DNA from 2 places in the Robertmurraya sp. GLU-23 genome. Region 2 is predicted to be linked to the other one. Evidence: riboswitches for the same ligand, from Rfam matches in the RefSeq annotation. Region 2 holds a riboswitch; the other holds the start of a gene.

Region 1 (11,194 bases), on a different contig from region 2:
CGTTCAAGCTCCTCTGCTGCCGCTCCTTGATTGGCAGCCATGAGCTTTCCTTTTTGCTCTTTGCCGGTAAGGGAGTCAATTCCCTTGTATTTAAATTGCATGATTTCACCGCCTATAGCGCGTAATGTCCATGATTACTGATGGGCATCCCAATTCGGGATAAACTCATCAGCCGTTTGTTTCGTAATAATCCCACTTTGGACCAGCTCTCTAACTGACATATTCATCGTTTGCATACCAAGAGCCTTATTTGTTTCCAAAATGGATTGAATTTGGTGAATTTTATTGGAGCGAATCAAATTGGCAACTGCATGGTTATTCACTAAAATCTCCATAGCTGCTCTTCTTCCGTCATCTTTGGCAACAGGCAATAATCGTTGAGACACAACCCCCACTAACGTCCCTGCGAGCTGGGTACGAATTTGCTGTTGCTGCTCGGCTGGAAACACATCGATGATTCGGTCAACCGTCTGTGCTGCACCAGATGTATGAAGAGTTGCAAGAACCAGATGTCCTGTTTCAGCAGCCGTAATCGCTGTTCGAATCGTATCAAGATCTCGCATCTCTCCCACGAGAATCACATCAGGGTCCTGCCTTAGGGCCGCTCGTAAACCAATCGCAAAGGAATTAGAGTCCAATCCAATCTCTCGCTGATTCACGATGCTTTTTTTATGCTTATGCAAGTATTCGATTGGATCTTCTAGCGTTAAAATATGCTTGCTCATATTCTCATTTATAAAGTCAACAATGGACGCAAGCGTCGTGGACTTCCCACTTCCCGTTGGTCCTGTAACAATTAATAATCCTTGTGTCTTCTGTGCAAACACCTTGATAATGTCTGGGAGATGAAGATCAAGAAAGTTTGGTACATTACTATTGATCACACGACAGACAATTCCAACAGAACCTCTCTGTCTAAAAACATTCACACGAAAACGGCAGATCCCTGGCAAAGCATAGGAAAAATCAACCTCACCTTTTTGGTCAAAATGATCCTGCAGCTCTGGAGTCATGAGCTCCCTTGCCATTTCCTCAGTTTCATTAGGAGTGAGTGCTTGGCTTCCTACCTTCTTTAACTTTCCATTGATTCTTACAATGGGAGTAACCGCCGTTGTAATGTGTAAATCCGATGCCCCATTTTGAAACGCGAATAATAATAGTTTTTGAATCATCGTGCTCTTCCCCCATTATTCTACCGTTACGCGATAAACCTCTTCCAATGTGGTTAAACCCTGTGCGGCTTTTTGCAGTCCGTCCTCAAACATCGATACAAAACCTTTTGTGTTTACGTACTTACGATAAGCAGAGTCCTGCATCTTTTGTGTAATCATATTTCGTAGCTCATCATCAATGAGGAGCGTCTCATGAATGGCCATACGTCCGCGATAGCCTGAGTTATTACATACAGAGCAACCTTTCCCCTTTTTCAAATGGCTTGTATCGATTCCTCTTGATTGAAACATCACCGTCTCTTCCATTGTCGGTTCATATGGACTAGCGCAATTTTTGCATATTTTTCGAACCAAACGTTGTGCGACTACTCCCGTAACAGCTGATGACACAAGGAAAGGCTCAATACCCATGTCCATTAGACGGCTCACCGCAGAAACCGAGTCATTCGTATGAAGCGTACTTAATACAAGGTGTCCGGTGAGCGCTGATCGTAAAGCAATTTCTGCTGTTTCAGTATCACGAATCTCACCAAGCATGATAATATCTGGATCCTGCCTGAGGATGGAGCGAAGCCCAGCCGCAAACGTCATACCAATATTCGCCTTCACCTGAACCTGATTAATTCCACGAATTTGATATTCAACAGGATCTTCAACCGTGATGATGTTCACTTCATCGGTATTCAGCTTTTGTAACGCGGTATAAAGGGTCGTCGACTTTCCTGACCCAGTAGGACCTGTAACGAGAATAATTCCGTACGCATTGCTAATCATTTTTCGGAAATTGGTTTCGTTTCTCTCTGAAAAACCAAGCTTTTCAATTCCGAGCACCACGTTTCCTGTATCCAACAAACGCATAACAACCTTTTCTCCAAAAACAGTTGGAAGAATGGATACACGAAGGTCAATATTTCTCATATCAATGTCCATTTTAAAACGGCCATCTTGCGGAAGGCGCTTTTCTGCGATGTTCAACTTGGACATAATCTTGATTCTTGAAACAAGAACATTGTTCATGTTTTTCGGAAGGGTTCGTTCTGTTCTCAGAACCCCATCCACACGAAGACGAATAAGCGTTTCGTGTTCATGCGGGTCAATATGAATATCACTCGCTCCGACTTGAAGCGCCTGACTCAAGAGCTGATTCACCATTTTAGCGACTGGCGAATCATCGGACTGCTGTGCTTCTAAAAAGCCCTCATCATCATCGTTTAACGGCATATCCTCGAGCATTTTATCAATCGATTTTTGCATGCCATAGTAACGATTTAAGGCTACTTGAATTTCATGCCTTTTGGCTATCGCAGGCTCAATCCGAAAGCCGGTGCTCAAACGTAGGTCATCAATCGCAAAATAATCGAGCGGGTCCACCATCGCGACTAGTAATTTATCATTCGTCTTTTTAAGCGGAAGTAGCTGGTACTTTCTCGCTAATTCTTCATCTATTATATTAATAAGCTTTCGATCAATCTCAAGCTCATACAAATTCACCTTTTTAATGCCGAGCTGGAACTCTAGCACTTGAATAATCGTGTCTTCATCCACAATATTCATCGCAACTAATTGATCACCGAGACGCAAACCAGAACTTTTTTGCTGAAGCAGGGCATCCATTAATTGCTCTTCTGTAATTACATTTGTTTCAATAAGCAGATCGCCTATACGCTTTCGCTTTAGTGCCATTCGGTTGCTCTCCTTTTTGATGTATTTGTTCCTGAGTTATTCAAGTACCTGTTGAAAAGCTTCACAATAAAATACTCGCGCAGAGACGGTTGCATCCATATTACCCTTTTCAGAATTTAAAGAGTATGTGACATTCTGTATATGAAACACTCTCGGCAATTGTTCAAGCTTATCCACGAACTCATTGATGTCTTCATCACTGCCATTCAATGAGATTTGTACATCATTGTAAGAAACCGTAAACTCCTTGACTTCACTTACTCTTTCTTCAAGAAGCTTGTAGATCGATTCAGGAAATAATGTACTCCACTGATCCTGCTCTACCGTTCCATCAGCGGTAGTTGTCACTTCAGCTTGAGTCTCTTCGTCTGACTCCGTTTGGAAAGAAATAGTAGAAACCGATGTTCCTGTTTCTCCTTCAGTTTGTTCAATATCCTTGATGACCTGCTCGATATTCGGACGTCCAGGAATTCCTTGAAATAACTCCTGCTTTTCCGCTTCCGTCATCGTTTGTGGCTCTAATGATTGGAGCACCTTTTCATAGCTGCTAGTGTCAGCTTCAATTATTTGTAGGTTCGCTTCCTTTTCTGCTTGTTCCGCAGAAAGTGGTCGTAAGATAGCCCAGTAAAAGATTCCACTAAATACAACCAATATCGCAATCGCAATTATTAGTATCTTTTCTTTTAGCAAACTCTCTAATTTCATTGCAGCTCACCTTCTAACGTCACAACAGTCGCCTCAAAATATGCTTCGTATAAATTGTTCTCCGTATTTAAATTAATACTCGTCACCTTTGCCTCTGTAACAAAGTCAGCCTGTAATAGCTGCTGAAGGTAGGTCGCTGCTGAATCCTTTGTTGGGAATAAAACCGTCATAGTCAGTGCACCCGTATGTTCAAAGGTATAATTGGAGACGGAACCACCTTCTGGAAGAAGTTTGTATAAATCTTCTTTTATACTGATTGGGTTTTTATAAATAGCATTTAAAAACCCATGAATTTTATTATATTTATCTACAAAATTATATTCTGTCACACCCGATCGACGGGCCGTAATCTCCGCTAATACCGTATCTCTCGCTTCCGTGCTCGTTGCAATTTTCTCGTCGAGCTCGTGGATTGAACTTTTCCCCGTAATAAATAAAATAATGAGTAATGCGGAAATCACAAGAAACAAGGCTGCTGTGCCAAGTAAATATGGCAATCTATTTAACCTGTTTCTCCTTTCCTGTGGCAATAAATCAATACTAAAGTTCACTACGATCTCTCCTAACTACCACCATTACTTTTTCCACTTCTTCTTTACAATTTCATTTCCTTTAAGAGCTAGTCCAATCGCAACACTTGTTGAGTTCAATAGGTCTTTGTTTGGGAAATGGTCCGTAACAATCTTTGAAAAATCAATATCTGCTACATGTACCTCAAGTCTATCAGAAAGAACAGATACAAATTGGCAAGCATTAACCCCGGTAACAATCACTCGTTTAAAATAGCCATTTCCCTTACTTAATGAGAATCGAAAGAAGTTCTGTGCTTTCTCTATTTCAGTAACAACATCGTTAATATAAGTCTCTTCATAGATGGCTGTCTCCTCAACTGATACAGACGCCTCTACTAAGCTCTCAACAAACCCATCAAAAGGCAACACATCACTGGTTGAAAACAAATCTTCCTGTTCCGACTCGATTGCTCCCACTGTCATCGTTCTTGAAAAGGCTATGGTTCCATTGTCGAAAATATGGATATCTATAGAGTCTTTAGAAAGGTCCACGATCATTTCGGTTCCCTGCAACCACTCTGGGTTTGTATGTGAAACCAATCTCTGCAAAGCTGTGCCGCGAATCTCCGCGCTTAACGGCTTCAAACCTGCCTGAATACTCACTTCCAAAAGGTCCTCCGATAACGGCAAAGACGTCGCAAAAAACAGAATATCCGCTTTATCGGTTGCCTTTTCTCTTACCTCAGAAGCAAATTCCACAGCCGTCAAATTTTCGATATCCATCTGCTCGTCGGGCTCTGCCTTAATTGTCCCGATCTTCACAAAATCATAAATAGACTTTTCAAAAGGGAGATGGATACTTTCTCCAACCTGGTATTGAAGAAGCTTCGCAAGTGCTTCTTCCTTTAAATCAGGAAGCGAAGTTATTCGTCTCACAATAATGTTTTGAGTAGGAAAGGCCAGATGAACATGCTTGTCCAACACCTTCTCCTTCAACAAGTCCGCTACACCCTTTATATCGGCTATTCTTGAATTTTCTAATATGGTATTCTTTGCATCTGTTACATCTATATCAAGTAAAACAGGTTTATTGTTTTGGATTTGTACCTTCGCAGTTGTAATATACTGATCGCGAAAGTCTATTCCGGAGAATGTATCGTTTTTTTTGAAATTGAACATGTTGCACCTTCTTTCTGTTGATGAATTATCGTATGGTAGAAAATGATATACTTTCTTTTTTCATGCTAGAAGCGAGACTTTTTCCACCTTCTTCTAGAATAAGACGCTCACATGTTACTTTCATGAGCTCACAACTTATCCCCGTTGCCTCATCTAGTTCACTATAAACTTTAAACCTTTTAGACTGTCCTGCCACCTCATTAATAACAATTCCACTGTGTACATTAATTATGCTATTACCATTAAAATCCAATATATCTACAATAAGAGCTCCTTTTATTACTATCTGATCTTTATTTGCGCTACCTCTAAGAATGACATTTTTAATAAAAACCCTTTTATTTTCTGGGATTGTTATAGTTGGGTCACTATTACCACTCATATCAAGAGTATCGAAGATTAATGTCTCGGTTTTACTTGGATCGGACTGATCCTCTATTATTTCTTTCATTTCTTCTATTGAATAACTTGTTTTGTTACCTTTCTTATCAGTTTCTGGCCAGACGACACCATAATCGATTAATACATCTTCATATATTTTTAGTTCTGTTTCTTGCATCGGTATCTTTATTTGGTGTTCTGAATCTTTATCGTATTTATAGTTAAGATCATCATCATCTACAAAGTTATATGGTTGTTTAAAGGGAGAATCCATCTTATTATCCACAGTAATATCTACTTTCACTACCCTACTAAGTTGTGATTCTTGTTCATTCGTATACTTAGCTCCTAAAGTTAACTCAATAGTATCCCCGGATTTCACATTATCAGGATCAATATTAGTACTTAAACTAACTTCAACGTTCTTTTCACCAATTGAATAGTTAGCTACATTACTCTTTTCTTGAAGGTATGCTAAAGGGCCATTTCCTTCCTTACCTTGATAATTAGCCATTTCATTTAACACTATTTCAATTGCTCCTTCAGCACGGTAAAACTCTTCTTGCTCCTTAGTTGTTTTCACTATATTTTTTAATCCATAAGTAGTGGTTGCTAACATAGAGGTTCCAACTATACTGACAATTACAACCAAGATTAGAACAATCATTAGTGCAGCTCCAGATTGGTTCCTCCTCAAATTATCAAACATAAAGTTCCTCCCTAAAAAGCTAATACCTTACTCTTTCTTCTCCATTAGAGGTTACCTTAGTAGATATTTTATACTCTTGTTTATCTTTTTCTAAAACTAAGGTTACTTTGAATTGGCTTGCGTTTTCTACATCTGGCATAAAGTCAAATTGCTTAACGTTATTCGATAAGAGATTTGATTCCAGTTTTAATTCATTATTTGAAAATGAAATCTTACTGCGAACATCTTCCCCATCTCTAACAGCATTAGAGATGGTTTCCATTATAAATCTAGCTTCCCGTTGCAATTCATTTTCCTTTGATACTGCACTTTCCATTTTTATCCCATAACTAAATAGAGCGAAAACAAGTCCAGATACACTAACCATAATAAGAATAACAATTAATAATTCAATCAATGTTACACCTTTTTGGTTATTCACCATTTCTCACCACCGTAAAAAGTTCGATTTGGTCATTAGAATCTATTTCAGAAGTTACAATTACTTGGATTTCACTATAGCTTTGAGTTATATTCTCTTGAGTATATTCCTGCCCAACCACTTTAACTGTTGCGTCTATCAGGTCCCCGAGAGTTCCAGGCATATTACAGCCTTGCGTAGTGGAACAGTCATAATTTTGCGTTGAACCAGTGAAGCCGTTTTGTCGGATTTCTTCCATTACTTGTTGGCCAAAATATATTAGCTGTGTATCCCTTCCCTGTTCAGTTGTTCTAGTAAAACTGCCTGTCATAATTAACAGCAGAGGGATAATAGCCATTCCAGCAATGACGACAGAGATCAATAATTCAATTAATGTGACTCCCTTTTCGTTGTTCATTTTTATCTTCCCCTTATAGGAGTAGTAAGCTGTACCAGGTCCAAATATCCTCTCCGTACAGGTATGCCACTAATGTTCCAATCATAATCGAAGGCCCAAAGGCAATCGGTTCTTTTCGTTTAACAACTTTTAGTGCGATTAATAGTACTCCAACAACGGCTCCTACAAATGAGGCTAAAACCAAGCTCATTACAGTTAGTGCTGGGCCGAGTACCACTCCAATAGCTGCATACAGCTTAATGTCACCGCCACCCATGCCGCCTTTGCTAACAACAGCAAGCAACAAGAGCAAACCGAAACCAACTACACTGCCTAGTAAGTAAGTTAAAAATGGTTCTTCTCCGATAAAGAAACGTACAATTACTAGAACTACAATACTTGGTAGAGTAATCACGTCTAAAATTAACTTTTCACGAATGTCTGTTAGTACAGAAAGAATTAATAACGTTGATAATAGGATTGCAGGTAGTAGTTCTGAAGTAAGCCCTATTTCTTTGTAAACAATAAAAAATATGATTGCAGTCATTCCCTCTCCTAATGGGTATAAAGGAGAGATCCTTTCTTTACAATAACGACAACGACCTTTTAAGAATAGGTAACTAAATAGAGGAAATAAGTCAAAGAAACCTAACCTGTGATTACAGGAGGTACAGTGGGATGGTGGGTAGGAGATGGATTCTTTTTTTAGGAGACGGATTGCTACTACATTAAAGAAGCTACCCAATACGAGGGATATAATAATAATGAATAGATCAACTATAAGCAATTACTTCAGCCCCTTTCATCGAGGTTTCCATTTCATAAAAATAAAACTGCCGCATTTTTTATGTTGCGACAGCTAATATTAGCTATTAATCTTCGTCTGAATCATCAGAAGATGGTGTTGAAACACCATTACAAGATGAACTTATAGCTCCGTTAGTAACTGTGAAAAACTTTGTTGTATCTTCAGCACATGTTGGTGCAGAATCTAGATATTTGCCTGCTACAAGTGCACCTACGTCAGCTGGTACGCTTCCCACTTCTACTTCATATCTGTTAACTGCATCCTTTAAAATAGATAAAGTCTGCTTATTAGTATTAATCTCTGCTTTATCCTTATTGCCCATAACCATCGGCACCGCCACAGCAGCAATAATCCCCAAAATAACAATAACAACAAGTAGTTCAATTAGTGTTAAACCCGCTTGGTCTTTCATTTTCTTCTTTAATGATTTTAACATGAAGAAAGGTCCCCCTTTTAATTTTTATGTTTTTTCGAGAGCTTTTTCTTAAAATTTGGGAATAAAAAAACCTTTACAGCTCATTCTATGGAATGTAGTTGTAAAGGTCGGTTGCACCAATCGCTCGATATGACTCAGGTGCCCACGTACAAGTCATATTTCTTCGCGCCCTTATCTAATGAAAAGACTCTGTGATAAACATTACTTATTTACTAGTAGTCTACACTAAAAAAAATGAAAAAAAAAGAGGTTTTATGTAAATTTACTATTAGGAAATGTTGGCTAAACATTATTTTAAAAACACCATTTTCTATACTATTTTCCCATATAGAGTAGTATCTTCAATTTCCTCATTTATCATCTTTATTTTTCAGAAATAGCAATTCCAATTAATAACAGGAGCAACCATTAAATAGTTCCTTATACCTATTAGATATCATAATCTACCTCAAATAAATTTTTCCAATATTTATAAAACAAAGTAACATTTTTCCCTTTTTACCCATTATAATAGGAAGAAAATATCACTTATTCTATTAAAAAGGGGATTACATATGTCTCAACCATACCAACAAAAACCTATTTGGGCTTGGGTTGTTCTTATTTTGGGTGGCCTTTTTATCGTTTTCTCTTTACCCGGTATACTGTTAACACTTTTTATGCAAATCAGACAACTAGAAATCGTAACTTCTATCTCTATCATTTTCTTTACAATTGGTGTTTGCATGATTGTTGTTTTGCTATGGGGAATGAAGAGAGCTTGGACAGCCATTAAGAAATATAACGAATATAAAGCAAAATACACTGTCATTGAAACAAATCTAGATCCGACTCCTCAAGAGAAAAAACCCATTTGGCCATGGGTAGTCATTGGGATCGGTGCCTTACCGGTACTTGGAATGGGACCAGGTGTCATCATGCTTCCAATCATGCCTTTGTTCTTGGCTGGCATGTCTACCGATTCTGGGACTACTCCCGAATATGTGCCTATGCTTATTCTTCTGATTGGTTATGGGATCATGATTGGGTATATCACCTTACTCGTAAAAGCTATCAAGAGACTACGTTCTAAGTAAATAATCTGACAAGTTGCTCCTACCTTTTCCAGGTAAGAGCTTTTTTATTGTTAAAAAATGTTACAACATAACAGACAGAATATTCAAACATACATATAATACAGAAATATACCCACCTATTATATAAACCTTCTTTATCCCTCCAACCCCAAAAAACTAACCTTTTTACAAAGGTTAGTTTTTTACTCAAGGCTCTTTTCTTAAACTTTGTTGCTTTTTGGAACAAAATTGTAATAATTGTGCTAAGTTCCCGCAGAAAATAGCATAAATTTAATAAGAAGAGAGCCTGCAAACTAAATTCTTAAGCGTAAAATAGTTATTTTCACGTTAAAATCGGCTTTAAGATTTTAACAACTACCTTACGAAAACAGCCTTACTCAAACATTCACAACATCGGAAAAGGTGATTTTATTGGAAAAAGTATTTTTTATGAATGAAGCGATTAAGTTAGCTTGTGAAAATGTGTTAAGTAATCATGGTGGTCCTTTTGGGGCCATTGTGATTAAAGACGGGAAAATTATCGGAAAAGGAAAAAATGAGGTCACGAGCAGCAATGACCCTACTGCCCATGCTGAGGTTCAAGCGATTCGTGAGGCATGCTCCTATTTAGGTAGCTTTCAATTAACAGATTGTGAGATTTATACAAGCTGTGAGCCATGTCCGATGTGCATCGGAGCGATTTATTGGGCGAGACCAAAGGCAGTTTATTATGCTTGTACGAAAGAGGAAGCGGCTCAAATTGGCTTTGATGACCACTTTATTTATGAAGAAATTAGCTTGCCAATTGAAAACAGAACGATTATGATGAATCAAATTACGGTTGAGCAGTACAATCTACCGTTTAAAATGTGGGAAGTATCATCTGACAAAACAGAATACTAGTCTCTTATAGACACTCTAGGAGGAGAGTATGGACAAAAACAGACTAAAACAACGTATTGAAGCAGCCTCAGGGAAAATGGAGGCTGACCTTGTCATAAAAAATGGCAAAATTATTGATGTATTTACCGGTGAAATCTATGAAGGTGACGTTGCTATTACAGATGGTGCCTTTGTTGGAGTAGGGAATTATTCTGGTAAAAAGGAATTTGATGCAAGCGGGCGATATGTATGCCCTGCTTTTCTTGATGGTCATGTTCATATTGAATCATCTATGGTGTCTCCAAAGGAATTTGCGAAGGTTGAGCTGCTACGAGGAGTGACCACTATTATTGCCGATCCTCATGAAATCGCCAATGTACTAGGTGTAAAAGGCATTCAGCTTTTACTTGATACTTCAGAAAATCTCCCCTTTAATTTTTACTTTATGCTTCCTTCCTGCGTACCTGCCACTAGCTTTGAGTTAGCGGGTGCCACACTTGAGATTGAGGATCTGTCGCCATTGTTTTCCCATCCAAGAGTGCTCGGTTTAGCAGAGGTTATGAATTTTCCAGCTGTGAAACATGCGGAAGAGTCGATGTTAAATAAGCTATATGAAGCAAAGCGGTTAAACGCAAAAATTGATGGTCATGCCGCTGGTCTAAGTGATATGGACATTAATGTCTTTATGACTTCTGGTGTACGTACCGATCATGAGTGTACTACGGCCGAAGATGCGACGGCTCGTTTGCGCCGCGGGATGTACCTTATGATTCGAGAAGGTACCGTTGCTAGAGATTTAAAGAAGCTGCTTCCTGTCGTTAATGAAAGAAATGCTAGACGCTGTCTATTTGTTACAGACGACAAACATCTTGATG
Region 2 (11,194 bases):
ACCGAATTGCAAACCATCTTCCTTTTTACTCAAAGTTTGTGACAGAACGGTAACTTCTGCACCCATGGCGTGTGCAATCTTAACAGCCATATGACCAAGACCGCCCAGACCAACAACCGCTACTTTCTTATCCGGACCAGCACCCCAATGATTTAATGGTGAATATGTCGTAATACCTGCGCAAAGTAATGGTGCTGCAGCATCAAGCTCAATACCATCAGGAATTCTGACTACGAAATCCTCCGTTACCACTATGTGAGTAGAGTAGCCACCCTGAGTTGGCTCACCGTATTTATCAACACCAGCATAGGTAGGGACATTTCCTTTGAGACAGTATTGTTCTTCTCCTTTACGGCAGTTCTCACATTCACCACAGGAATCCACCATACATCCGACCCCTACTCGGTCACCGACCTTGTACTTTGTGACCTCAGCTCCTATTTCTGTGACCATTCCCGCAATCTCGTGTCCAGGTACGAGTGGATAGTTCACTGGACCCCATTCTCCATGTGCCGTATGGATATCAGAATGGCATATTCCTGCATATTTAATTTCTATTAGAACATCATGTAAATCAAGATCGCGTCGTTTAATTTCAGCTGCTCGAAACGGTTTGTCTGGACCGTCGACAGCTCTTGCTTTAGCAATTACCATTAATAAAACCTCCTAAAATTTATACTTTTCAAGAGAATATGTTGTTTAGGTAAACTGAATCATTAAGGTTCAATTTTTTCTATCCCACCTTTTATCTCTTGCAAAATCATGTTAATCCCTAGAGTTAACTCTAGGTCAAGTAATTAAATGATTTTTTTTTAAAAAAGCTCTCTTTGGCCATACATGTTTCAAACTATCTATCAATCTAGTTTATTTTTACTTTCCTCTAAAACTTTGACATTCAGCAAATACGGTGATAAACTCCCTCGTAACACTAGAGTTAACTCGAGGTCTATATCATTTAGAAAGGGAGTTAAATGTTGAAGACTTATTCTATTAGCGAAGTTGCAAAAGAATTGAATGTTACAGTATATACCTTGCGCTACTACGACAAAGAGGGGCTTATGCCTTTTGTAGAAAGGACAGCCAACGGAATACGTTTGTTTAAAGAATCCGATATTGAAGCTTTAAAAATAATTGAATGTCTAAAATCCACCGGAATGCCTATTAAGGAGATTAAGAACTTCATTGAATGGTGTTCTGATGGGGACTCCACGTTGCAACAAAGATATGATATGTTTTTGGAAAGAAAGGCTTGTGTAGAAGCACAGATGGAAGAATTGAAAAAAACAATGAAACTCATTGAGCATAAATGTTTGTATTACAAGACGGCTTTGAATGCCGGAACGGAAGAGATTCATACTAGATTATTAATTTAGGCAGCTTGTAAGGTCTGAACTCGGTATTGTACCGGGCTCAGGCCTTTGGTTATGGTCTTAGTGTCCACCCGACGCGGACAAAAAAGGCAAATGTGTCCACGAGGGGTGTCAGACACCACAAAGTGTAGTAGTATATAACGGTATATAACGGTATATTATTTGTTCAGGTGCGTGATACATAAATGGGCTATTCTCTTGATATGAAAACAATTTTTGTTATTTTGGTTACGGGTCATGTTTTTACTGTGTTTTTAATTAGTGCTTATTGGCGCGACCATCGAACAGATAAGACGGTTACTACTTTTTTCTTGGCCAAATGTGTTCAGGCCCTTGCCTGGACATTATTAACCTTATGGGGTGGCATTTCGGATGTGTTCACCATCTCGGTTGCCAACACTTTACTGTTTTTAGGGACTTCGTTTGAAATGATAGCGATTCTAAAACTGTTGAACGTGTATACAAAACGGATAAAAATAACGTATTTGATTATGACCTTCATAAACATATTTGCTTTTCATTTAGCTATTCTATTTTTCAACTTAGAGAGCAACCGAATTGCCGTTGCTTCATTTGGTACCGCTATGCTTATGATTCTACCTGTCTATCATTTAGTATATAAGCGAGAATCCTCGCGATTAAGAAAGATATTAGGTTTATTTTACTTGTTTTTAGCTTTGGCCTTGTGTGGTAGAGGGATCGTTACCCTAATGTCCGCTTATACATGGAGCTTTTTTACACCAGGATTTTTTCAAACACTTTCTTTCATAGGTCTTTATCTTGTGATGCTGATCGGAAACACAGGATTTATCCTCATATTAAAAGAACAAGCGGATCAAGAGCTTATTCGATTAGCCAGTTATGATGACTTAACAGGAGCGTTGAATCGAAGAGTATTTTTCTCAGAAGCAAACAAGTGTTTAATGGCATGTTCTAAGAATAAGAAACCCATATCTCTTATTTTGTTTGATATTGATTATTTTAAAAAGATTAATGATAAATATGGACATGATGTTGGTGATCATGTGCTGCGTGAATTGAGTAAGAAGATTCGGGAGTATATCAGCAAAGGGCATTATTTTAGCCGTTTTGGTGGCGACGAATTTGCGATTCTTCTACCAGAAACAGATGAGAAGCAATCCATGAAGTTAGCATCAGAAATTTGTAAAGGGATAGAGAAGGAGATTTTGACGGAATGGGAGCTTTCATACACGGTTAGTATGGGTATAATAACTATTATCCCTACCGTAGAGACAGAACTAGAAACGATGTATATTGCCTGTGATAAAGCTCTCTATGAAGCAAAAAGAAATGGAAGAAATGGTGTCAGTCGAGGCTTTTTATCTACAGAAGGGTTTGAAGATGAGAGGCTAAGTCAAATAAACTAATCAAAATATAGAAAAGGGGGATGTTTGTCCACCCCACGCGGACAAAAAGGGCAAAAGTGTCCACGAAGGGTGACAGACACCCATTTTTATTTTAGGGTTTCTTTTGCGGCGCGTTCTCCTGATTCAATGGCACCCTCCATGTAAAGGCGCCATTCATTAGCTGTTTCCGTCCCCGCCCAATGAATAGGTCCAACCGGGTCCGATAAGGCAGCCCCATATTCAGAGATCACGCCGGTTGCAAAATGGGCAGCATAGCCTCCTCTTGCCCAAGGATCTTCTGCCCAATCTTTCTCATACACACTGATAGGCTCAAGGGCCTTGCTTCCGAATAAATGGGCAATACAAGCTATAATCTCTTTCCTGCGTGCTTCTTTTGTCAATCGACCCAAACTTCTTGCGTATTTTCCCCCGATCAATGCAGTTAGAACACCATGAGGCTGGTCTGGTGTGGTGCTATCCATCGTAGCTCGAATCGGTCCGCAATCGTAGTAAGAGCTGCCAGATAATCCATCTTCTCTCCAAAATGGGGTGTTATATATGATGACTGATTTTATGATCGATCCTTGCCCAACCCGCTGACAAAGCTGTTCGCGAAGTGCAGGCAGTGGGGGATTGTATTGTATTTTTGCGCTGAAAGCAGGAGGGATGGCAACGATGACTTTTTTGCTAGTCCAACACTCGGAATCAGTGTGGACGGTTGCAGCACTGTTTCTCCACTCAATTTTTCTTACAGGTTGATTGAAGTAAATTTGATCCTGCATAATTGTAGCCATTCTTAGTGGTAAGGTTTGCGCCCCACTCGTTATCCACATATCTTCAGCAGTCAAAATCTGATCCATTCCACCGGCGGATTGGATGAACCAAAGGATGTCTAAGAAGGAAAATTCGCTAAGCTCAAGGGAGGAAAGTTCTTCACAGAAAATACGGAAGAATGCTTTTCCGTATGTTGAGAACATTTGTCTTTCAATCCAGCTGTCCATAGTTAGCGCATCATATTCTCTCATTAAAGAGGAATGTAATAATCCTTCTTTCTGAATAAGCTTCGTTAATTGATGGATCTTCTTTCGAGTTAGAAATAAATCTAGCATTCCTTGTGGTGAAACAGGTGGGGAAGTTTTTGAACTAAGCATGCGCTTGTTATGTAAATCATATATGGTTTTTCCCTGTTTGTATGAAGGGATGGTCTTTATATTGAAAAATTTCAATAAGGACTGTATACGAGGCTGGAATGGAGAAACCCACTGGGCACCAAGATCAATCGTAGAATCTTGATGGCTAATCGTTAATACACGACCTCCAACACGATTTTGAGCTTCTAAAATAGCAAAGCTTTTTCCGTGCTTCCTTAACTCCCATCCAGCAGCAAGACCGGATAGTCCAGCTCCAACAATTACTACATCTACATGATTTAGCACGATGAGTGCCTCCCGTAAAAGATTTAGCTGCTGAAAATAAATATAGGCATCGTGAAAGTATTTTCCCTCTGTTCTTAAAGAAACATGTACATTTTACTCATTATGTGGTCAAATGAATGTACTTTACATGTTGTTTTCATAAAAAGAATAAGTTCGGTAAAATGTAGTATTGTAAAGAAATTTTGAAAAGAGGCTGTTTTATGGATTTTACAGATTTCACCTTAAGTGAAGAAATATTGAGTACTTTAGCGAGCCTACAATATCAACATCCAACTGAAGTCCAAAGAAAAATTATTCCTCTTGTCTTAGAGGAGCGGGATGTGATCGTGAAGTCACGCACAGGAAGTGGAAAAACAGCATCCTTTGCCATTCCGATTTGTGAATTGATTGATTGGACAGAAAATAAACCGCAAGCTCTAGTACTCACCCCTACTCGGGAGTTAGCTGTACAGATAAAAGAAGATTTTATAAATATCGGCCGGTTAAAACGAATCAATGCAGTAGAAGTATACGGAAAACAATCCTTTATGTATCAAAAAACGAAACTTAAACAAAAGACTCATGTCGTTGTTGGGACACCAGGTCGACTGCTGGATCATATTCAAAAAGGCACTCTTCTACTCGATCAAGTTCGCTTCCTTGTAATAGACGAGGCTGACGAAATGCTAAACATGGGCTTTATCGAGCAAGTAGAGGCCATTATAGAAGAAATGCCAAAAAATCGAGTGACGATGCTCTTTTCAGCCACTCTTCCTGATGCGGTAAAAAAGCTCGCTCAAAACTATCTGCGCTCACCGTTGGAGGTTGAGATAGAACCTTCAAGCAATACAGATAACTTAATTGAACATTCCTTGTATTGGGCGGAGGAAGATGAAAAACTTCAATTATTGCAAAATGTAACGATTATCGAAAACCCGGATAGCTGCATCATTTTTTGCCGGACAAAGGACCGTGTGGATATGGTTGTCGATCATTTAACGAAGCTTGGGTATGATTGCGATAAAATACATGGTGGAATGATTCAGGAAGATCGTCTAGATGTGATGAGTGAATTCAAACGGGGAGAGTTCCGCTACCTGATCGCAACCGATGTGGCTGCCCGCGGGATTGATATTGAAAATATTTCCCTCGTGATTAACTTTGATATTCCATATGAAAAAGAGAGCTATGTCCATCGCACAGGAAGAACTGGCCGGGCGGGGATGAAAGGAAAGGCTACTACGTTTGTTACAGAAAGAGAAAAACGACTGTTAGACGAAATTGAGCAGCTCATTGGTTTTCATATTCCACAGAAGGAGAAACCTGCTTCGGGGCAAGTGGAGAGATCACGATCTGCCTTTGAAGAGAAGATTGGTTCAGAGCCGGAGATTAAGCAACTAAAAAGCGAGGAACTCAATAAGGATATCACCAAACTCTATTTTAATGGCGGCAAGAAAAAGAAGCTGCGGGCCGTAGATTTTGTCGGAACCATTTCTAAAATTGATGGTGTTTCTGCACAGGATATCGGAATTATCACGATTCTTGACACCGTCTCTTATGTAGAAATCTTGAATGGCAAAGGGGCACAGGTGTTGTCCGAAATGAAACATACAACGGTAAAAGGGAAACAATTAAAGGTTCATATAGCCAGAAGATAAGCACTTCTTAAAGAGGTGCTTTTTTAATTGGAAAAAAAGAACAAAACCCCATTGACAGAATATAACTCTTACTTTAATATTATCATTATCAATAATGATAATAAAAACAAGGGGGATTTACGATGATTAGCAATGCAACAATCTTAAGCATGGTCGCAGTTATTATTTTTTCTATTCTTCTATTTACTAGTGCCATTCTAATAACAAAAAAACAGGTAGGAATTTCACTCAAGCCGTTAATAATAGGTAGCATCGGGTTTGTTATTATCACTCAAGTATTAGAGAAACTTCTTCATGTTGCAGTCATAACCAATTTTCCAAACTATGCGGAACATCCATGGTTATTTGGATTATACGGCGGTTTTGCAGCAGGGATATTTGAGGAAGTAGGGCGCTATATCTTATTTATCTGGCTGTTGAAAAAATATCAGGATTACAAAGGTGGCCTGTCTTTCGGGGTAGGCTGGGGTGGCATTGAAGCCGTAGTTATTGCCCTTTCAACGGTTGTACCATTTCTTCTCTTTGCAACGATGATCAATGCAGGTACATTTGATGCCTCTATCGGAGCTAGTCTTCCGAGTGATCAAGCAGCTACCATTAAAGAAACATTATTAAATCAAGGAGTTTCTCACTACCTATGGGGAATACCAGAGCGTTTCTTTGCTCTCTTTATGCAAATCGCTTTCACTTTACTTGTTTTACTAGCTGTTATTAAAAAGAAGTTTCAATACGTACTGCTCGCAATTATCGCTCATGCGGCAATTGATTTTCCTTTAGCCTTCTACCAAACTGGATACATCAAAAGCTTATGGATTATTGAGTTGTACATTGCCTTCATCGGAGTTCTATCTTTCTTCATTATAAAAAGATTAAGAAAATTGCTGATTGGGTAAAAATACCTGAGACAAAAGTTGGTTTTAATAAAGTATAATAAAAGAAAAACTGTAAAAGGCAAACTTCTCCGAAAGGGAAGGACGCAAAGCCATGAGCCTAATCGCTTGATCTAGCGAATGGTTGTCAGGTTGCCAGGTCTCATTTTGTGAGCCTCGGCTGGCAGAATGGGGGAACTTGAAATGAAAAAGCTAGTAGTATCAATGATTGTTGTGTTGCTTTTTTCAATAGGAGGCTTTGGATCAAAAATGAGTGCTTCTACTGTAGATCGCTCCACCTGGCTATGGAATCCATGGGAAATTGTTAGTGATGAAGCGGGAACAATAAGCTTTCTCGAACAAAAGCAAATCAACAAAGTCTATGTACAAGTCGATCGTGATATCCCAATGAATGTGTACCGTAGCTTTACTACGAAGGCATCAGTAAAAGGGATAAAAGTATATGCTCTAGACGGAGCACCAAGCTGGGTAGCTCCAAAAGGATATCGAAATCAAGATGCGTTAATGAACTGGTTAAAAACCTATCAAGCTGGGTCAACCGCTTCTCAAAAATTTACGGGTATTCATTTAGATGTAGAGCCCTACTTATATAGCGGTTGGAATACGAATAGAGCAGCTACTGTAAAAAGTTATCAAGAACTGATAACAAAAGCGAATACTTCAGCTGCAGGATTAAAACTACCACTTGAAGCGGACCTGCCATTCTGGTTTGATGAAGTTTCTTATAATAATACGTATGGTAAAGGAAATCTAGCGGAGTGGGTCATTACAAAAACGAATAGTGTAACGATTATGGCCTATCGTGATACCGCCCCAGCTATCATTGAAATCGTCAAAAATGAAGTAGCCTTTGCTGGGAAACATAATAAGGCATTAGTCATCGGTGTAGAAACAGGTGCAACAGACGAAGGAGATATAATTTCCTTTTTTGAAGAAGGCGAAGCATATATGAACGAGCAGCTTGCTTCAGTTGCCTCTCATTACGGAACCACTCTTGGATACAAGGGAATTGCTATCCACCATGTAGGAAGCTGGAAAACCATGAAACCATAAAGAACGAAAGAAAGCACTTGTCAAAGAGTGCTTTTTTGTTCATATTCAGTCCTTTTTCTGGTCTAAAAAACATCATATACTTTGTTTAAAGCTTGGAAACAGGGAGGGCTCTGTTTATGAACCTGAAACATTTACAATATTTTCGTGTGCTAGCGAAAACACAGCATTATACAAAAGCAGCCGCTCAGCTATATATCACACAACCAAGTCTTAGCCAGGCAATCGGCGAGCTTGAAAAAGAATTAAGTATCAAGTTATTTGAAAAGGTTGGTCGAAATATTAAGCTGACCAAATACGGCCACTATTTTTTAACCTATGTGGAAAATGGATTAGAGGAGCTTGAAAAGGGTGAAAGGAATCTTCAAAAGCTCACCAATGCCAATACGGGTATCATTGACTTAGCATTCATTTTCTCCTTAGGAGCCGATTTTGTCCCATCGATTATTCAGTCTTTTATGGAAGAAAATGAGGGCGGACAAGTAACGTTTTCTTGTATTCAAGGAACCACACAGAATATCATCCAAGGCTTAAAGGAAGAAAATTATGACCTTGCTTTTTGTACGTATGCGGAACATGAACCAGAGATTGATTTTATTCCATTAATGAAGAGAGATATTGTACTCATCACTCATAAAGATCATCCGTTAGCATCCAAGGATTCCGTGGAATTAATGGATATTGCTGAGGAAAAATTCATTTGTTTTAACAAGAAAAGTCTATTTCGTCCCGTAATCGATCAATTATTTACGGATGCCGGAATCACTCCATATATATCTTGTGAAGTAGCAGAAGATACGGCATTGGTGGGCTTAGTGGCAGCCAAACAAGGAGTGGGAATCCTTCCGCGATCCTCCACCTTAGACCTGTTTGACATTAAAGTTCTACCTTTTCAGGAGCCGCTCCCAGAACAAATTATCTACATGGCGAGTGTAAAGAATCGTTACCTATCACCTGTAGTGGAAAAGTTTAAAAGTTATATTGAAAGAAATTCACTTAACTTATTTTTCATAGGGTAAGCCTATAGATCTCACCAAAAAACCGATTGGTATTTATGGATTGTCTGTTTTAAAATAGTCGTATAAACAAGTTTGTGAAATAATGAGCAAGAGAAAGAGGGAATCTATGATGAAAAAGGTACTTATGCTAAACGGTGTGAATCTTAATATGTTTGGAAAACGTAATCCGAAGGTGTATGGAACGATTACCCTAGATGAAATTAATGAAAGCATGAAAAAGTTAGCAGAAGAGTTAGATCTAGAACTTGAAACATTCCAAACGAACTGTGAGGGAGAGATGGTAGATCGCATTCATCAAGCCTATCGTGAAAAAGTCGATGCAGTGATTATTAATGCTGGTGCCTGGACCCACTATAGCTACGGAATTCGCGATGCTTTAGATATTTTAGAAGTACCGTTTATTGAGATTCATATGTCTAATATCCATGCAAGAGATGAATTTAGACATCGTTCTGTATTTGCAGAAATTGCTCAAGGTCAGATTAGCGGTTTTGGATGTGACAGTTACTTATTAGGGTTAAGAGCCGCAAAAACACTTATTGATGAAAAGCAATTACAAGAAGCTTAAAAAAGCTAGCAGGCCAATGACTAAAGGGTTCCGTTTTTTGGGTACTTTATTAATTAAAATCACAAGACAAGACGTATGAATTTGCATACGTCTTGTAGTAATTAACATGATTAAGTATTGTACAATTAAAACTGGTCGATAAAAAGCTGCGGATCCTCACATTTAGGTTAGGAGGGTCCGCACTTATCAGTTGAGGGATCAGGTTAAGCACCCGAGCTGAAAAATAGACGGAGAAATTCCGATTAATTAGTAATTGTTATTAAAAAAAGCTTAAATAAACGGAGAGATTCCGCCTATTGGCTCAAAAAATTCGAAAATAGGAGATTTTGCTTTGCATAAGCGGAAAACCTCCCCTTATTTACCCCGAAATCTGCTCCATTCTGCATCTAACCGGAAATTCTCCGCTTATTACGCTAGTTACTCGATTAAGGCCAAGACAAAGGGACCCAATACCTGCTAGCATTGTTATTGAAGATACGAACGTAGTTGTTGTAGTTTTGCTTTTCCAAAGTGATCCTCTAAGGTTCTTACTGCACTTTCCACTACAAACTGCCTCTTTTGGCTAGGCTGCAAAAGCTCCTCTAAGATGAAATCGAGCAGCTCGATATATTTCACAGAGTCAGTCATATGCACGCTCTCTTTTTTTAGACTCATAATTTCAAGTGTAAGTTGTTCTTGATAAGATTTATCTTTCTTATGACAAGTTGGAGACCAATCATCCAACAGTTCCGGTGGAAGAAGTTGCTCACCGGTTTCCCCTACATTCTTCATTAGTGCCAAAAGTCGATTAACACTATATCTTACTACCCGTTCAGGATTGCTCTTTAAGCTATTCGCCATTCTCTCATACTTAAGGTTATGGTGGAAAATAGCGGTAAACATTATGGCAGCATCAAGAAGATAGGGTTTCATGCTCTCGCCAAAAATTTCATGAAAGCGTTCGTATACCCAACGTAACATTCGCAACTGAAAATCACTAATAAACTTTTTTAACTCAGAATCATTTAAAAATAGCACTTCTTCATATAAAGGTATAAGATTACTTGCTCGATTGGTCTTCACTTGCAATTCCATTTGCTTAATGAACACTTCGATATCTGACGGGTCTTTTCCGATTAAAAGTTCGTTTCTTTCATGCTCAAACTTTTTTTGGATCACTCGAAAAATGGCCATGAGTAGCTCGTTTTTTGAAGAAAAGTAATTATAAAAGGTTCCTTTAGATATACTACTAAAATCTAATATGTCTTGAATGGAAGTTGCTTGAAATCCCTTTTCTACAAAAAGCTGGTGGGCTGTATTAATAACGTGTTGCTTCCGATCATTCATTGTATCACCCGAATTAGTATTTGGACTCACTGTATAAAAGTATAGTAACTTATTTTTCTGAAGGTTACAAACCCATTATTTAGCTGTGTTTTTTCATTGCAATTTTTATACTCAGGGTATAATATATGTAAAGTGTATAACAGAAGTACATTTTATTGGACTTATAGTATAGGAGGAACATACATGGCTGAAAAACAAGATAAACGGCCGCCATACGGGATTATTGGAGTTCTGTTAATTGGGGCTTTCATCACGTTTTTAAATAACACCTTATTAAATATTGCTTTGCCATCCATCATGAAGGATTTAGAGGTAGAAGCTGCCACAGTTCAATGGTTAACTACAGGCTTTATGCTAGTTAACGGGATATTAATTCCGGCTACTGCCTTCTTAATACAGAAATATTCTGTTCGAAATTTATTTTTAGTCGCCATGAGTTTATTTACGATCGGTACTTTAGTTGCTGGTGTGGCTCACGAATTTCCGATTCTTTTAGCTGGACGTATGCTTCAAGCATCAGGATCTGCCATT

The links. A riboswitch is a leader RNA that binds a small molecule or an ion and turns the genes downstream of it on or off. The one in region 2 is predicted to bind cyclic di-GMP.
Region 1: another riboswitch for cyclic di-GMP. It lies ahead of ACVBAX_RS07900 (type II secretion system protein); the one in region 2 lies ahead of ACVBAX_RS14250 (amidase).

The regions. Positions count from the first base shown of each region.
Region 1 covers NZ_JBRKCV010000003.1:85,886-97,079, reverse strand. Annotated here, with positions in the region: gene ACVBAX_RS07950 (type II secretion system F family protein) at 1-101, opposite strand, end outside; gene ACVBAX_RS07945 (type IV pilus twitching motility protein PilT) at 135-1,172, opposite strand; gene ACVBAX_RS07940 (GspE/PulE family protein) at 1,188-2,855, opposite strand; gene ACVBAX_RS07935 (hypothetical protein) at 2,892-3,560, opposite strand; gene ACVBAX_RS07930 (hypothetical protein) at 3,557-4,111, opposite strand; gene pilM (type IV pilus biogenesis protein PilM) at 4,136-5,251, opposite strand; gene ACVBAX_RS07920 (hypothetical protein) at 5,277-6,341, opposite strand; gene ACVBAX_RS07915 (prepilin-type N-terminal cleavage/methylation domain-containing protein) at 6,361-6,765, opposite strand; gene ACVBAX_RS07910 (type IV pilus modification PilV family protein) at 6,755-7,159, opposite strand; gene ACVBAX_RS07905 (prepilin peptidase) at 7,173-7,925, opposite strand; gene ACVBAX_RS07900 (type II secretion system protein) at 8,011-8,382, opposite strand; cyclic di-GMP riboswitch class II at 8,479-8,562, opposite strand; gene ACVBAX_RS07895 (hypothetical protein) at 8,937-9,458, shown strand; gene ACVBAX_RS07890 (deaminase) at 9,870-10,340, shown strand; gene ade (adenine deaminase) at 10,369-11,194, shown strand, end outside.
Region 2 covers NZ_JBRKCV010000008.1:68,972-80,165, reverse strand. Annotated here, with positions in the region: gene ACVBAX_RS14280 (NAD(P)-dependent alcohol dehydrogenase) at 1-654, opposite strand, end outside; gene ACVBAX_RS14275 (MerR family transcriptional regulator) at 975-1,373, shown strand; gene ACVBAX_RS14270 (diguanylate cyclase) at 1,574-2,758, shown strand; gene ACVBAX_RS14265 (flavin monoamine oxidase family protein) at 2,845-4,173, opposite strand; gene ACVBAX_RS14260 (DEAD/DEAH box helicase) at 4,374-5,810, shown strand; gene ACVBAX_RS14255 (YhfC family intramembrane metalloprotease) at 5,933-6,703, shown strand; cyclic di-GMP riboswitch class I at 6,751-6,840, shown strand; gene ACVBAX_RS14250 (amidase) at 6,884-7,753, shown strand; gene ACVBAX_RS14245 (LysR family transcriptional regulator) at 7,870-8,769, shown strand; gene aroQ (type II 3-dehydroquinate dehydratase) at 8,879-9,337, shown strand; gene ACVBAX_RS14235 (TetR/AcrR family transcriptional regulator) at 9,803-10,663, opposite strand; gene ACVBAX_RS14230 (DHA2 family efflux MFS transporter permease subunit) at 10,847-11,194, shown strand, end outside.